DNA from 2 places in the Mucilaginibacter florum genome. Region 1 is predicted to be linked to the other one. Evidence: riboswitches for the same ligand, from Rfam matches in the RefSeq annotation. Region 1 holds a riboswitch; the other holds the start of a gene.
The links. A riboswitch is a leader RNA that binds a small molecule or an ion and turns the genes downstream of it on or off. The one in region 1 is predicted to bind cobalamin.

Region 1 (8,094 bases):
AACGGTTTAGGTGTTTTTGACATTTAAAAATAAGCCAGTGCCGTTGGTAGTACAAGGATATAAATATTTGTCATAAACAGAAACTAAAAATGAAAGTTTTAAAATTTGGCGGCACATCCGTTGGTAGCCCCGAACGGATGAAAAAACTGCTGAATATTATTGATGCCAACCAGCGCCAGATCGTCGTGTTATCAGCTGTATCAGGCACAACAAATAGCCTTGTCGAAATTGGACAGGCATATCTTTACAGCGACAAATCTAAGTCGGCTGATTTGATTGCTGCTTTGAAAGACAAATATGAACTGTTTATCAAGGAGCTTTACAGCAATAACACCTATTATAAACAGGCTAAAGAAGTAATTGATTATCACTTCGGCTTACTTAATCAGCTTTCAAATGATCTGTTTACGCCGATAGAAGATAAGATCATTCTTGCACAAGGTGAGTTATTATCGACCACTTTATATCATATCTATTTAAAAGAGATCGGCGTATCGTCGGTATTACTACCGGCACTCGATTTTATGAAGGTTGATGAAGATCATGAACCTATGGTTGACTATATTACCGAAAATTTAACGCCACTGCTTATAAAGCATCCTGATACTAAACTATTCATCACGCAGGGTTACATTTGCCGTAATGCATTTGGTGAAATTGACAACCTGCGTCGTGGTGGAAGCGATTACACAGCATCTTTAATCGGCGCAGCTATACGCAGCGAAGAAGTGCAGATCTGGACCGATATTGACGGTATGCACAATAATGATCCGCGCGTGGTAAAAGGTACAAAGCCAATTAGCCGTCTGTCATTTGATGAGGCTGCCGAGCTGGCTTATTTCGGTGCTAAAATCCTGCACCCGCAAAGTGTGTTCCCCGCCAGGAAATATAAAATCCCAGTACGTTTGCTTAATACAATGGATCCCCAGGCCGAAGGGACATTGATCACTACGGAAAGTGAAAAGGACCAGATCAAATCGATTGCTGCAAAAGATGATATTACGGCCATTAAAATACAATCGAGCCGTATGCTGCTGGCTTATGGTTTCTTGCGCCGTGTGTTCGAGGTTTTTGAGCGCTACAAAACATCTATTGATATGATCACAACTTCAGAAGTGGCTGTATCAGTAACTGTTGACGATACCAGCAAGCTGGGTGACATTACCAAAGAATTACAAGGCTTTGGTACAGTGGAAGTAGATGTTAACCATACCATTATTTGTGTGGTGGGCGATTTTGCTGCCGACAAGCATGGCTATGCGGCACGTGTACTGGAAGCCGTAAAGCACATCCCGGTACGTATGATCTCTTACGGTGGCAGCGACCATAACCTATCTTTATTAGTTAAAACAGAAGATAAGGTAGAAACGCTGAGAAGCTTACACAGCCGTTTATTTTAATTATAACGTAAGCAAAATGCAACCCACAGCCGAAAGGATAATTACAATGGCAGTGGTGGTAACAAAAGATTTTTTAGTGATCTGGTTTTTACGGTACTTTTTCCAACTAAGGTAAGTACCGGCAATTATCGACACAAGAATAGGAAGTATAGCACCAACATTTTTCATAGATTTTATAATGTTTAGCGCAGGCAATTTAAATAAATTTCAACAAACCGAAACACCGTTTTATTATTACAACCTTGACTTACTGAAAGATACACTTCAGGCTTGTAAAGATGCTTCACAAAAATATGGCTACCATGTCCACTATGCCATGAAAGCCAATTTTAATCCGAAGGTTTTGCAAACCATACAATCTTACGGCTTTGGCGCCGATTGTGTGAGTGGTAACGAAGTAAAGGCTGCCATTGAGTACGGTTTCGGAAAAGATAGGGTAGTGTTTGCCGGTGTTGGTAAATCAGATAAGGAAATTAATACAGCACTTGATCTTGATATCTTTTGCTTCAACGTAGAATCGGTGCAGGAGCTGTTGGTAATAAACGACCTGGCAGGGGCGAAGGGTAAAACTGCACGCGTTGCTATCCGTATTAACCCTAATGTTGATGCACACACGCACCATTACATTACTACTGGACTGGAAGAAAACAAGTTTGGTGTAAATGTATGGCAACTGCCTGATGTAGCCGATACGTTGCGTAATTGTAATAACCTGGAGTTAACGGGTATACACTTTCACATAGGTTCGCAAATTACAGATATGGAAGCCTTCCGCAGTTTGTGCGTACGTGTTAATGAATTGCATGAGTGGTTTGTGCAACGTGGGTTCAACATCAAAGTATTAAACGTTGGTGGTGGTTTAGGCGTAAATTATTATTCGCCCGACCATGATAACATTGCTGATTTTGAAAGCTACTTTAAAGTGTTTAATGATTTTCTGGAAGTAAAACCAGGACAAGAGGTACACTTTGAACTCGGACGTGCGCTTGTAGCGCAGTGCGCTTCTTTGATTGCACGGGTTTTATATGTTAAAAATGGCTTGAAGAAAAACTTCCTGGTATTGGATGCAGGTATGACCGAACTGATCCGCCCGATGCTTTATCAGGCCTACCACCAGATAGAGAATATCTCCCAGTCATCAGACAACAGACAACAGACAATAGATATTAAATATGATGTGGTGGGCCCTATATGCGAGAGCACAGACTGTTTCCGAAAAGATGTAGACCTGCCGGAATCATTCAGGGGTGATTTAATTGCAGTGCGTACAGCCGGTGCTTACGGCGAGGTAATGGCATCGCACTATAACCTGCGAGATCAGGTACAAAGTATTTACAGTGAATAATACGGTAGTATGAAAAAAATATTAACTATTGTTTTTTGCCTTTTACTAGTAGCCTGCGGAAAGCAGAAAGGTGACAGTGCTTTACAAACTTTTGTAAATACAAAATTGGTAAAGCAAAAAGGCACGCTACGTTTAAGTGATTTTAAAGAAGTAAAGTGGGACAAATTGTACGTGCTTGGGCCGTACACCAACGAAAAGATGTACGATGCTCGGCTGGCTACTAATAAAAAAGCAATTATTGATAGCGGTGTATTAACAGATGATGGCGTTTGTTACCTGATGTTTTTTGATGGCAATAACTTAGTCACCAGCGCTGTTTTTGAGAGGCGTTTTGTAGACTTTTCGTATCTCACCCGCTTTTCACACAACATGAAAATCGAACCTTATGATAAGGACAAAGCTATATTTCCATTCGAAAAGCGTAACAAGTTGCAATATGTCATATTTCAACTATAAAAGAAATGCCCTTCAAAATTGAAGGGCATTTCTTTTTATCAGGGATTTGCGTTCTACACTTAATTGTGATTTACAATTGATGGTGTTACATCTTCAATATCCATGTACTGTTTAAAGTTCCGCACATCTTCGTCAACCATATTTTTAAAGATGGGGTTTAAGATATGTGCTATACCAGTACCCACGCCACCGGCAGGCGGTTCGTAGCTAACCACCACGTCAACCAAAGTACTGCCTGGTTCTATGCCATCTTTGAAACGTACTTTACCTGCATTGTCAATAATTGATCCCGGCAGTGAACTCCAGCCGATCATCTCGTTTGGTTCATCCTTTACAATCTCAGCATCCCAGCTTACGCTGGCAACGTTGGTAGGCAGCTTTAACACCCAATGCGAACGTTTTTCGTCCAGCACTTCAACGCTTTCCAGGTGTTTCATAAACAATGGAAGGTTGTCCAGCTTACGCCAAAAATTGTAGACCTCTTCGCGTGGCTTGTTTACCGTAAATGATGAGCGAATATTTACGTTGATTGGCTCGGTGGTAGTTTTACCCAGCTTGGTGTATAATTCGCAATGGCCGGTGATGCCTCTGTTAAGCAGATAGCCGCCGGCACCTAACTTTAATATGCTGGTAAATGGGCTATTGAAAATGTGTGTTAGTCCAGAGAACGCTAATTTTACGCCTGCCGCTATAGATACATAACGCTCTGGCCAGTTCAAATTTATCTGTTCTTGTGTCTCAGCGCCATGATACATGGTGGTTCGCTGTAAAGCCAAATTTGTCATATTGTTGTTTTATAGGTATTTGTTAAGATAAAACAGCAAAAATTGGCCCGTGTTTTCGTTAAGTGAAAATTACTTAACTTCTTTACCGATAAATACTTGAATCGTACACTAAATTCAATCAATAGCTAAATTTAAACTTCGACAATACTGGCTTGTATTTCTTAGGCCGTTTTAGTTCTTCCTGGTAAATTACTTCTGCAAGGTGTTTTAAGAACGGGAGGCATACTGTTTTGTATTCGTACTTGTTATCGTTGTAAATGCCGTCCTCGTTTGATTGTATAACTGTAGTCAGCATAAATTCTACATGGTTTTTAAAATCGACGATATAAGCGTTATCAATATTATAACCGTATGAATCACCTACCTTATTAAAGATCCTGATATCAGGATTGATTACAGCAAGGCTATCACTTCCATAAAACAGGAACTTACAGTAAGCAGGGTAATATTCTGGCTGAGGGTAATCAGGATGCCTGCTTTCTGTAGGATACATGCTCATGTATTTATAAATAATCTTGTAATCGTCTTCGGTTAAATCAAAGCGTTGATCTATAGGAAAAGCTTCTGGAAATAGCAGCATACGTAAAACCTTTTGCTGATCTGTAAGCGGATAAACGTTCAACTGCGAAAAATCAAACGGCTGCATCACCAACTGATTATTACGATCTATGTAGCCTTTACCCTGCAGCATATTCTCGAGCTGCATAGGATAGTCGCGGTCGTCATACTGTGCAGGCATTTTATAAACCAGCTTACCATGCTCATAAAATTTAATGGGGTTAGTATGTTTTGCATTCTCGCAGCCATCGCCAATAGCCAGCCGGCCGACTATGCGCGTACCATCCAAATGATACTTCTTCAACTTTTCATTGATCTCCTTCCGCCCAACAAATTCATAAAGGCGGTTATAAGCATCGTTGTCGCTAACTAAAAGTATCTTTTTAATATAATTTATCATGCTTGGCTTACCTGTAGCCGAACTGGTATCTGCATCTACTTTGGTTTGCCCGGCCCAAGCGCTGTCAGTAAGCATTTCAGCATTTTTAAGGCCTTTTGTATGTAAGCGGTTAGCTTTTTCTAAAGCAAAAATCAAGGTCGGCAGCTTAACAGTGCTTGCCGGGTAAAAGTAATGTTGCGGATTAAGCCTGTAAGTATATGTTTTAAAATGAGGAGAGTTATTTTTGTAGCGGTTTATCTGGGTGTAGATGATCTGCACCTCGTTATGCTGTGGGTGCATTAAAATACCGTTAAAATATTCCGGGTGTGCTTCCAGCAATTGCTTTAGCAAAACGGTATCAGCCTGTTGAGCAAATACTGCAGATGATGCGAAAATAAGTGCTGCTAATAAAAATTTTCTGAGCATAAAAATCAAAAAAGGCAATGTTAATAATTAGCCTGTGTAATCAGTTCATTTCAAACTTATTAAATTGTTTTTGATGTTAGCAAATTGTTATTTGTTAAAAACTTCCACATCAGATTTAGACACTTTAATGGTAGCTTTGAACTAAGTTCTAAACAACAATAATTTCGGTTTGCAGTAAGCTTGAAAAGCTAATGTGATCAAAAGGGAACCGTGCGAAAATCACGGGCTGACGTGCAACTGTGAAATGGCCTCAGGGCTATACAGCCAGACACCTGCCGGACTTATTAATTGTCAAAACTTTCACGAAATAAGGTTTTGTCAAGAGCCTCATAGCCGCCTCACTTACAAAGGTAATGGCGTTTCTGTCTCTTGTCAATTCCTGCAGCTTTATTAAGAAGATTAAGTTTATTGTTATGCCACAGGAAGAAGTATTGCTACAGGAAAACAAAGATCGGTTTGTGATCCTGCCCATTAATTATCCCAAAGTTTGGGAGATGTACAAAAAACATGAAGCCAGTTTCTGGACTGCCGAAGAAATAGATTTGGGCGGCGACCAAAAAGACTGGAATAATCTTAACGATGGTGAACGCCATTTCATTTCGCACATCCTGGCGTTTTTTGCTGCCAGTGACGGTATTGTTAACGAGAACCTTGCCGTTAACTTTATGAGCGAAGTGCAATTACCGGAAGCACGTTGTTTTTATGGTTTCCAGATCATGATGGAAAACATCCATTCAGAAACTTATGCTTTGCTAATTGATACATACATTAAAGACAGCGCAGAAAAAGACCGTTTGTTTCATGCAATTGATACTGTGCCATGTGTTAAAAAGAAAGCGGAGTGGGCCTTACGCTGGATTGAAAACGGCTCGTTTGCCGAGCGCCTTGTGGCTTTTGCTGCGGTTGAAGGTATCTTCTTTTCTGGTAGCTTCTGTTCCATCTTCTGGCTTAAAAAACGTGGCTTAATGCCGGGCTTAACCTTTAGCAATGAGCTCATTAGCCGTGATGAAGGTTTGCACTGCGAATTTGCCTGCCTGCTTTACAGCATGCTTAACAATAAACTTCCGCAAGAACAGGTACATGAGATCATTCGCGATGCTGTGGCCATTGAGAAAGAGTTTATTACCGATGCGCTTCCTGTAGACCTGATCGGTATGAATTCGCGCCTGATGCAGCAATATATCGAGTTTGTGGCCGACCGATGGCTGGATGAATTAGGTTATACCAAAATCTACAACGCTACCAATCCATTCGATTTTATGGAGATGATATCGTTGCAGGGCAAAACCAACTTCTTTGAAAAACGCGTAGGAGACTACCAAAAAGCAGGCGTATTATCTGCAAATAAAGAAACACAGGCGTTTTCGCTTGACGAGGATTTTTAAACCTCACCCAACCCTCTCCTATAGAAGAGGGATATTATTAATGACTATCAAAAAAATCAAAATAGCTCCCCTTTAGGGGAGTAAGGAGGGGTAAATGTTTGTACTAAAAAGAAACGGAAACAAAGAGAGCGTTAAGTTTGACAAAATCACTGCGCGCGTTCAAAAGCTGGCTTATGGTTTAAGCCCGCTTGTTGACCCAATTGATGTAGCTAAAAAGGTAATTGAAGGTTTGTATGATGGTGTTACCACTACAGAGCTGGACAACCTTGCAGCTGAAACAGCAGCTTCACTAACCACTAAGCACCCGGACTATGCCTTGCTTGCAAGCCGTATAGCCGTAAGTAACCTGCATAAGAATACCATTAAGTCGTTCTCAGAAACGATGCGTAATCTTTATGATTACACCGATGAAAAAACAGGCCGTAAAATGCCATTGATTGCAGACGATGTAATGGATGTAATCAACGAGCATGCTGCTACGCTTGATAGCCACATTATTTACGACCGCGATTTTGGTTTTGACTACTTTGGCTTCAAAACGCTTGAAAAATCATATTTATTAAAAGTAAACGGCCAGATTGCCGAACGCCCTCAACACATGTACATGCGTGTTGCAGTAGGTATCCACAAATCAGATATCGACAGCGTTATCAAAACCTACAACTTAATGAGCGAGCGTTGGTTTACTCACGCTACACCGACATTATTTAACGCAGGTACACCAAAACCGCAAATGTCATCATGCTTCCTGCTTTCAATGAAAGATGATAGCATCGATGGTATTTATGATACACTGAAACAAACTGCAAAAATTTCACAAAGCGCAGGCGGTATCGGTTTAGCTATACACAATGTACGCGCTACAGGCAGCTATATCAGCGGCACCAACGGTACAAGTAATGGTATTATTCCGATGCTGCGCGTGTTTAACGATACTGCACGTTATGTAGACCAGGGTGGTGGTAAACGTAAAGGTGCGTTTGCAGTATATCTTGAGCCCTGGCATGCAGATGTATTCGATTTCTTAGACCTGCGTAAAAACCATGGTAAAGAAGAAATGCGTGCACGTGATTTGTTCTACGCACTTTGGATGCCCGACCTGTTTATGAAAAGGGTAGAAGAGAACGGCGACTGGAGCTTGTTCTGCCCACATGAAGCACCAGGATTATCTGAATGTTTCGGTGAAAAGTTTGAGAAGCTATACAGTCAATATGAAACTGAAGGCCGCGCACGCAGAACTGTTCGTGCACAGGAACTTTGGTTTGCTATACTTGATTCACAGATTGAAACCGGCACACCGTACTTATTATATAAAGACGCAGCCAACAGCAAGAGCAATCAGCAAAATTTAGGTACCATA
Region 2 (8,094 bases), 900 kb from region 1:
ATCAAATGCTTTTTTAACAATCGTAATAACGAGGTAACCATAACTGTTGAAGATACAGGTGTAGGCATTGCGCCCGACCGTGTAAACAGCATTTTCAGCTTAAGCAATATCAGTAGTAACGGTACTTATAACGAAAAAGGCACAAGTCTTGGCCTGATGATCTGTAAAGAATTTATAGAAGCTAACGGCGGCTCCATCAGTGTGCGCAGCACTTTAGGTGTGGGTTCTGCATTTTCTTTTACGCTTAAAGGTGTAGTTAGTCCGCCGAATATTGAAGAAGTAAAAAAACTGCAAAGTAAACATCAGGTATAATCCATTTTATTAAATCACTACATCCTATTTTTATCACATTAAATATCATTTGTAAATTCAAAATATCAATCGTAATATTGCGATATAAATGGGAACTACCAAGTCAGAAATATTCACCGATGAACAAAACAGATTGGCTATCATGCTGAAAGCGCTGGCACATCCGGCACGCATTGCCATTCTGCAACAGATCATCAAAGCTAATGCTTGTATTTGCGGCGATCTGGTGGATGAACTGGGACTTGCACAAGCCACCATTTCACAGCATTTAAAAGAGTTAAAAAATGCCGGAATTATACAGGGTACAATTGAAGGCGTCAGCACCTGTTATTGTATTGAACCCAATGCCTGGAAGCTGTTACAAAATGAATTAAGCCTCTTCTTTGGCGCTTATAAACCTGTTAATACCTGCTGTTAAAAAAAATTTGCATTTATCAATCGCAATATTACAATGAATATGGAAACAATGAACTGGCAAACGTTTAAGCAGACAATTGAACAAAATCAGACGCTCGACCTGCAATTTCAATATGCGGAGAATAAGTGGGTGTCGCCCTCATACCACATTACTGAAATAAAACAAGCACCCATTACCTCTGTAGATTGCGGCGGCGTGGTTAACAAATGGACAGAAGTGGTCGTTCAGCTTTGGGAACCGGAGGTTAAACAGCAAGAACGTGCCATGAAAGCGCGCAAAGCACTGTCAATCATTGAACTTGTAGAGAAATCATTAGTACTTGATGCAGATGCAATAGTAAAAATTGAGTTTGGCAACAGCAATTTTGATACAAGGCAGATGTTGCCTCAGAAAATTTATGCAGATGGCGATAACCTGATAGTTGACCTGAGGCCCGATACTGTACAATGCAAAGCAAATGACAGAGGCGAAAGCTGCGGCCCTAAACCCAAAATTCAATTAAAAAATTTAGCCGCCGGTGGTAACAGCTGCACACCCGGCAGCGGATGTTGCTAATTAATGATTATGAAAAACATACTTGTTTTGTGCACAGGCAACAGTTGCCGCAGCCAGATGGCCGAGGGCTATTTAAGATTATTTGCTAACGGGAAAGCCAATATTTACAGTGCCGGAATTGAAACACATGGTGTAAACCCAAAAGCGATACAAATTATGGCAGAAGATGGTGTAGACATATCGAGGCATACCTCTAACCACGTTGACGAATACATGAGTGTTCCTTTTGATTACGTCATAACAGTTTGCGATAATGCCAACGAGGCATGCCCATACTTTCCGGGTAATGTACAACGCTTCCATCATAATTTTCCTGATCCGGCAAAGGCAACCGGCACAGAAGATGAAATCATACAATCATTCCGTACCACACGTGATATGATCAAAACTTACAGTAAAAATTTTATCGACCAGTATTTATCATGAGCGTTAATAACTGTGCACCTGCCGCCGAACGAAAACGGCTTAGCTTTCTCGACCGTTATTTAACCTTATGGATATTCATGGCAATGGCTGTAGGCATTAGCTTAGGTTATTTTGTGCCTTCTACCGCGAAAATCATCAACAACTTCTCTAACGGCACTACCAATATTCCACTGGCTATCGGCCTTATCCTAATGATGTACCCGCCTTTTGTTAAGGTACGATACGAAAGTTTGGGCGAAGTTTTTAAAAACTCAAGAATACTCAGCGTTTCATTATTTTTAAATTGGATTATTGGCCCTATCCTGATGTTCGTGCTGGCACTGGTCTTTTTGCATGACAAGCCATCTTACATGACCGGTCTGATTTTAATCGGTTTGGCAAGGTGTATTGCCATGGTTATTGTATGGAATGAACTGGCTGGCGGCAGCCGCGAATATGCTGCCGGCCTGGTAGCTTTAAACAGTATCTTCCAGGTGTTACTTTACAGCTTTTATGCCTGGCTATTCATCTCTGTTTTACCACCAGTTTTCGGCTTTAAGGCAATTGCTGTTCATATAACCATCGGCGAAATTGCCAAATCTGTAGCTATATATCTGGGCTTACCCTTTGCAGCCGGATTGATCAGCAGGTATGCAATTATTAAATTCAAAGGTACCGACTGGCTTCAACAAAAGTTTATTCCGCTGATTTCACCCTTAACACTTATCGCGTTATTATTTACTATAGTGTTAATGTTTAGCCTTAAAGGACAATTAATAGTACAGATACCATTTGATGTGCTGCGCATAGCCTTGCCGTTGGTTATTTATTTTGCCATTATGTTTGTGGTAAGTTTTTTAATTGGCAAAAAACTGGGTGCAGACTATACTCAAAACGCTTCCATAGCTTTTACAGCAGCCGGTAATAATTTCGAGTTGGCTATTGCTGTTGCAATCGGCGTATTCGGCATTAATTCGGGCGAAGCCTTTGCAGGTGTGATTGGTCCGCTTGTAGAAGTACCCGCCTTAATTGCGCTTGTAAACCTTGCTTTGTGGTTTAAGAAAAGATATTATAACTGAAACGCAAGCTATTTCAAATCTTTATCCAGCTTAGAATTATTGTCGATATCTCCAATACATAAACTGGTAACCAGGGAGATTACCGAACAAGCCGCTACATACCAGTAAAACCAATTGGCATGCCCCATCAATTTAAATTTTAAGGCCAATGTTTCGGCAGTGCCGCCAAATATGGCTACCGTAAGTGCATAAGGTAAACTAACACCTAAGGACCTGATATTAACCGGAAAAAGTTCGGCTTTAATAATGGCTGATATAGATGTGCACAGGCTTAAAATCACAAGCGCAGCAATAATCAGCAATGTGGCAATCCATACATTATGCGTCTTTCCAAGCGCCATCATAATGGGCACTGTGGTAATTGAACTTACTATGCCATAAATAATCATTACCCGCTTACGGCCAATTTTATCACTGATTAACCCGGAGAGCGGATGAACAAGCATAAATACCAGAAGAACAATTATGGTGATGATAGTTGATTGGTCTTTACTGAACCCTGCTGTATTAACCAGGTACTTTTGAATATAAGTCGTAAAAGTATAAAACGCCACGGTAGTACCAATGGTAAAGCCGATAATGATCCACAATTCTTTCGGGTACTTTAACAGTTCTTTAAACGCGCCGCGTTTACTTTCAACCACACGCTCTTTTTTAAAGGAATCAGTTTCGGCAAGGCTTCGGCGTAAATACAAGGCCGACACCGCCAGTACAGCACCTAACCCAAATGGGATGCGCCATCCCCAGTCGGTTATCTGTTTACTTGTTAACCAATACCGCTGCATGATTAATAGTATCAGCAGCGCAATCAGCTGCCCCATTGTAGTAGTTACATACTGGAAACTTGAATAAAAGCCACGATGTTTTTTAGGAGCAATCTCACTCAGATAAGTGGCTGCGGTACCATATTCGCCGCCTATGCTTAAGCCCTGTAACATACGCGCCAGTACCAAAACGATAGGTGCGGCAATGCCAATGGTTCTGTATCCGGGTATGCCTGTTATAATCAGCGAGCCTATACTCATCAACACAACAGACAAAGTTAAAGCTGCCTTACGCCCTTTACGGTCGGCATAGGCACCCATTATCCACCCCCCGATAGGCCGCATTAAAAATCCGATGGCAAATATGCCTGCTGTATTCAGCAAGCGTACAGTCTCGTTATCATCAGGAAAAAATGCACCCGAAAAATACAGCGCAAACACCGAGTAGGTATACCAGTCATACCACTCCACCAAATTGCCGACAGATCCACCAATAACTAACTTAATACGTTGCCTAACCAGTTGTGATCTTTCGGCTGTTTGTTGCTGCATTGCTAAAAATACAAATTCAATAACAATCGGCAACATTTGTAAATAGCCTGTGTTAGCTTAATATGAGTTCAGCATTTGTAAGAGAGGGCGACAGCCAGCAGTTGCACGAAATTGCGCCAACCATGCATGCCTTACAGGTATACCTGCAACGCGAAAACGGCGGCATCCGCATTTATGAAAAGAAACAATGGTTTAGTGAAAAGCAGGGCCGCGACGTTTTTGAAATGAGCGACGGACTGATCTATGCAAAAGATGATGACAGCAAGTGGTATATCGTGTTTGATGAATAAGAAAATCAAACCTTGTTACTTTGTCTTAGCCACAAAGTAACCAAAAGGCCAAAACAGCAAAAGGCTTCTTTGTCGCACAGGGCTATTCCTGCAAAGCCGTCCGATCCCGGAATCGCCACAACGGCATTCGCTCCAGATCTACCGGCTTTCAGCCAGAAGCTGCTTGCTGTTATATATATCGGTTGTACCCTTAATTTATTTCATTACTGTCTTTACATAACCGTTTTAAATGTGACCTCGGGCTTGTTGCGGCAAGCACAGGTATTGCTAACTTACTTTTGGCACAAAGCAACAAGGCCAAAGTCACGACTTTTTCTTTGGTGACTTTCTTTTGGGGAGAAAAAGAAAGTCTTATTCAAACCATAAAGTACATACGCAAACTAAACATTATCTTTTCATCTGCAAATCACTTACATTTGTTAAACGTTCTTTACAATAAGAAAAAATCTTCCAGCAGTACAGGTTTCCGGTTAACGCCGGGACTAAGAAGGAACCATGTGTAAATCATGGGCTGTCGCGCAACTGTAAGTCCGCCTTAACAAAGGCCGCCGTAAATAGCCACTATCGCTCACAAAGCGTTGGGAAGGTAACGGTAAAAGGACAAGCCAGGATACTTGCCGTACTGTTAAAAGACCAATGCTTTCGCGATTGAAGCAGTAGTCGATGGACAAGCAGGCGGTATTATGCTGCACTGTTGTGTTTATTTCTACCCATTTCCGAAAGCATACCGAAACGTAAGGAGCATTAATCAATTCAATTAATGTTTAACTAAGTTTTACGCGTATGCTAAAAAACAATCTTGGTTTCCCACGCATGGGCAGCCACCGTCAACTCAAAAAAGCCAGCGAACAGTACTGGCAGGGCAAAATCACCAGGCAAGATCTTTATGCTGCCGCCCGCAAAATTAAGGAGGCCAACTGGCAGTTGCAGCTCGATGCAGGTATCGATCTTATCCCCTGCAATGATTTCAGCTATTATGACCATGTGCTGGACATGAGCCTGCTGCTTGGCGCAATCCCTGCACGTTACTCTCCGGTAGTTGCTTCTGTAAAAGGTAATGAGGAGATCGACATGTACTTTGCCATGGCACGTGGTTATCAGAAAGATGGCCTCGACATTAAGGCCATGGAAATGACAAAATGGTTCGATACCAACTATCATTACATCGTTCCTGAGTTTACTGCCGATCAGCAATTTAATCTGTTTTCAGAAAAGCTGTTCGCCGAGTTTAACCACGCCAAACAATATGTTGGCGGTGCAGCAAAGCCTGTAATCATTGGCCCTGTATCCTACCTGTTATTAGGTAAAGAAAAGGAGGCCGGCTTCGACAAGATAGATTTAATCAAGAAGCTGGTTCCGGTTTATGTCGACATAATTAACAGGCTAAAAAATTATGGCGCCGAGTGGGTACAGCTTGATGAGCCTTACCTGGCAATGGACCTCAGCAAAAAAGAGAAAGAGGCCTTTGAGTACGCCTACCGTGCAATAGCCAATCGCGTAAGTGGCGTAAAGCTATTGGTAGCAACCTACTTTGATGCCCTGCTTGATAATGCGCCTTTAGCAGTTAACCTGCCAGTACAGGCATTACACATTGACCTGGCACGCGCACCAGAACAGTTAGATGAAGTATTAGCGTTGATGCCTGCAAATCTGCAATTATCATTAGGTGTTATCGATGGCCGTAACGTTTGGAAGAATGATTACAAAAAATCGCTTGCCCATATTACCAAAGCCATTGGTGCATTAGGCAGCGAACGTATCATGATTTCCCCTTCCAGCTCTTTACTGCATACCCCTTATGATCTTGACCTGGAAACAGCTATCGACTATGGCGTTAAAAACTGGATGGCTTTTGCTAAGCAAAAACTGAACGAGGTAAGCGAATTACACCAGATCATCCAGGGTAATACCGACCTGATGCGCAACAATCAGCAAGCAATTGAAAGCCGCCGCACCTCAACGGTGATACACAAAGACACCGTTAAGCAAAAGATTGCGGCTATAACCGATGCTGATGCTACCCGTAACAGCGCATTTCCGGTGAGGCAGCAGTTACAGCAACAACGCTTTAAACTACCGCACTTCCCTACAACTACCATTGGATCTTTCCCTCAAACGGATGATATACGCCAGCTAAGGGCAAAGTATAAAAAAGGCGAACTTCGTCTTCAGGAATATGAACAAGCGTTAGAAAAAGCTACCATTGAAACTATACGCTTGCAGGAAGAAATTGGCATTGATGTATTAGTACATGGCGAATTTGAGCGTAACGACATGGTGGAATATTTTGGCGAACAGCTGGATGGTTATCTGTTTACTCAAAACGGTTGGGTGCAAAGCTATGGCAGCCGTTGTGTTAAACCCCCTGTGATTTACGGCGACATCAGCCGTCCGAAAGATATGACCGTGCGCTGGAGCAGTTTCGCTCAGCAGCAAACCGACCGACCGATGAAAGGTATGCTTACAGGCCCTATCACTATCTTACAATGGTCGTTTGTGCGCGACGATCAACCGCGCGAAACCACCGCTAACCAGATCGCATTGGCTATCCGCGAAGAAGTGGTCGCGTTAGAAAAGGCAGGGATCGGTATTATACAAATAGATGAACCTGCCATTCGCGAAGGTTTACCATTAAGGCGCGCCAACTGGCCTGCTTACCTTACCTGGGCGGTTAAGGCATTCCGTATTTCAGCAAGTGGCGTGAACGACGAAACGCAGATACATACGCACATGTGTTATAGCGAGTTTAATGATATCATTGAACATATAGCCGCTATGGATGCCGATGTGATCACGATTGAAACATCGCGCTCGCAAATGGAACTGCTGGAAGCATTTTCAGATTTTGAATACCCGAACGAGATTGGCCCGGGTGTATATGATATTCACTCGCCGCGTGTACCAACCGTTGAGGAAATGTTAAGCCTTCTTGAAAAGGCAGCAATCTTACTACCTGCACGTAATATTTGGGTAAACCCCGATTGCGGATTAAAAACCCGTAAATGGCCGGAGACCAAAGCCGCACTTATCAATATGGTGAGTGCCGCCAAACAGGCACGGGAAAAAATCACAGAACCTGTTACCCTTTAAAAGAAGAAGCCGCCTTATAAATATAAGGCGGCTTCAATATATGATCATAAATCAATTACAACTTCCTGCGCTGCTTTTCTTTAACAATGAGGCTTAACTCGCGACTCATTTGTCCGGCAATGGCTGTGTTTTCCTGCGCCCGGCGAAACAAGTATGGCAGTACTGCCTTTACCGGACCATAAGGCACATACTTGGCAATATTGTAATCAGCATCGGCAAGGTTAAAGCTTAAGTTGTCACTCATACCCAACAGTTGCGAAAAGTACACATGCGGGTGGTTATGCGGTATATTTTTCTGCTCCATCAGTTCGGTCAGTAAACGCGAACTGTTTTCGTTATGCGTACCGGCAACAAACGCTACTTTATTAATATGATCTGTGCAAAAACGTAGTGCCTGGTCATAATCTTTATCTGTAGCTGCTTTATCCGGTTGTATCGGTGATGGGTAGCCCATTTCCGCAGCACGTTTACGCTCCTTTTCCATGTAAGCACCACGTACCAATTTCGCACCCAAAATAAAGCCAGCACTTTTAGCAGTTACCACATCGTCAATTAATGATTGCAGCTTATCGTGGCGATAGATCTGGTAAGTATTATAAACGATAGCTTTATACTGGTTAAACTTACGC

Region 2: another riboswitch for cobalamin. It lies ahead of metE (5-methyltetrahydropteroyltriglutamate--homocysteine S-methyltransferase); the one in region 1 lies ahead of PQ461_RS11250 (ribonucleoside-diphosphate reductase small subunit).

The regions. Positions count from the first base shown of each region.
Region 1 covers NZ_CP117877.1:2,630,537-2,638,630, forward strand. Annotated here, with positions in the region: gene PQ461_RS11220 (aspartate kinase) at 90-1,400, shown strand; gene PQ461_RS11225 (hypothetical protein) at 1,401-1,568, opposite strand; gene lysA (diaminopimelate decarboxylase) at 1,579-2,745, shown strand; gene PQ461_RS11235 (hypothetical protein) at 2,755-3,201, shown strand; gene PQ461_RS11240 (SRPBCC family protein) at 3,261-3,986, opposite strand; gene PQ461_RS11245 (serine hydrolase) at 4,105-5,349, opposite strand; cobalamin riboswitch at 5,498-5,643, shown strand; gene PQ461_RS11250 (ribonucleoside-diphosphate reductase small subunit) at 5,763-6,734, shown strand; gene PQ461_RS11255 (ribonucleoside-diphosphate reductase subunit alpha) at 6,829-8,094, shown strand, end outside.
Region 2 covers NZ_CP117877.1:3,526,776-3,534,869, forward strand. Annotated here, with positions in the region: gene PQ461_RS15230 (tetratricopeptide repeat-containing sensor histidine kinase) at 1-312, shown strand, start outside; gene PQ461_RS15235 (ArsR/SmtB family transcription factor) at 401-730, shown strand; gene PQ461_RS15240 (DUF6428 family protein) at 764-1,285, shown strand; gene PQ461_RS15245 (arsenate reductase ArsC) at 1,295-1,711, shown strand; gene arsB (ACR3 family arsenite efflux transporter) at 1,708-2,769, shown strand; gene PQ461_RS15255 (MFS transporter) at 2,778-4,121, opposite strand; gene PQ461_RS15260 (hypothetical protein) at 4,148-4,375, shown strand; cobalamin riboswitch at 4,818-5,011, shown strand; gene metE (5-methyltetrahydropteroyltriglutamate--homocysteine S-methyltransferase) at 5,159-7,465, shown strand; gene PQ461_RS15270 (proline dehydrogenase family protein) at 7,521-8,094, opposite strand, start outside.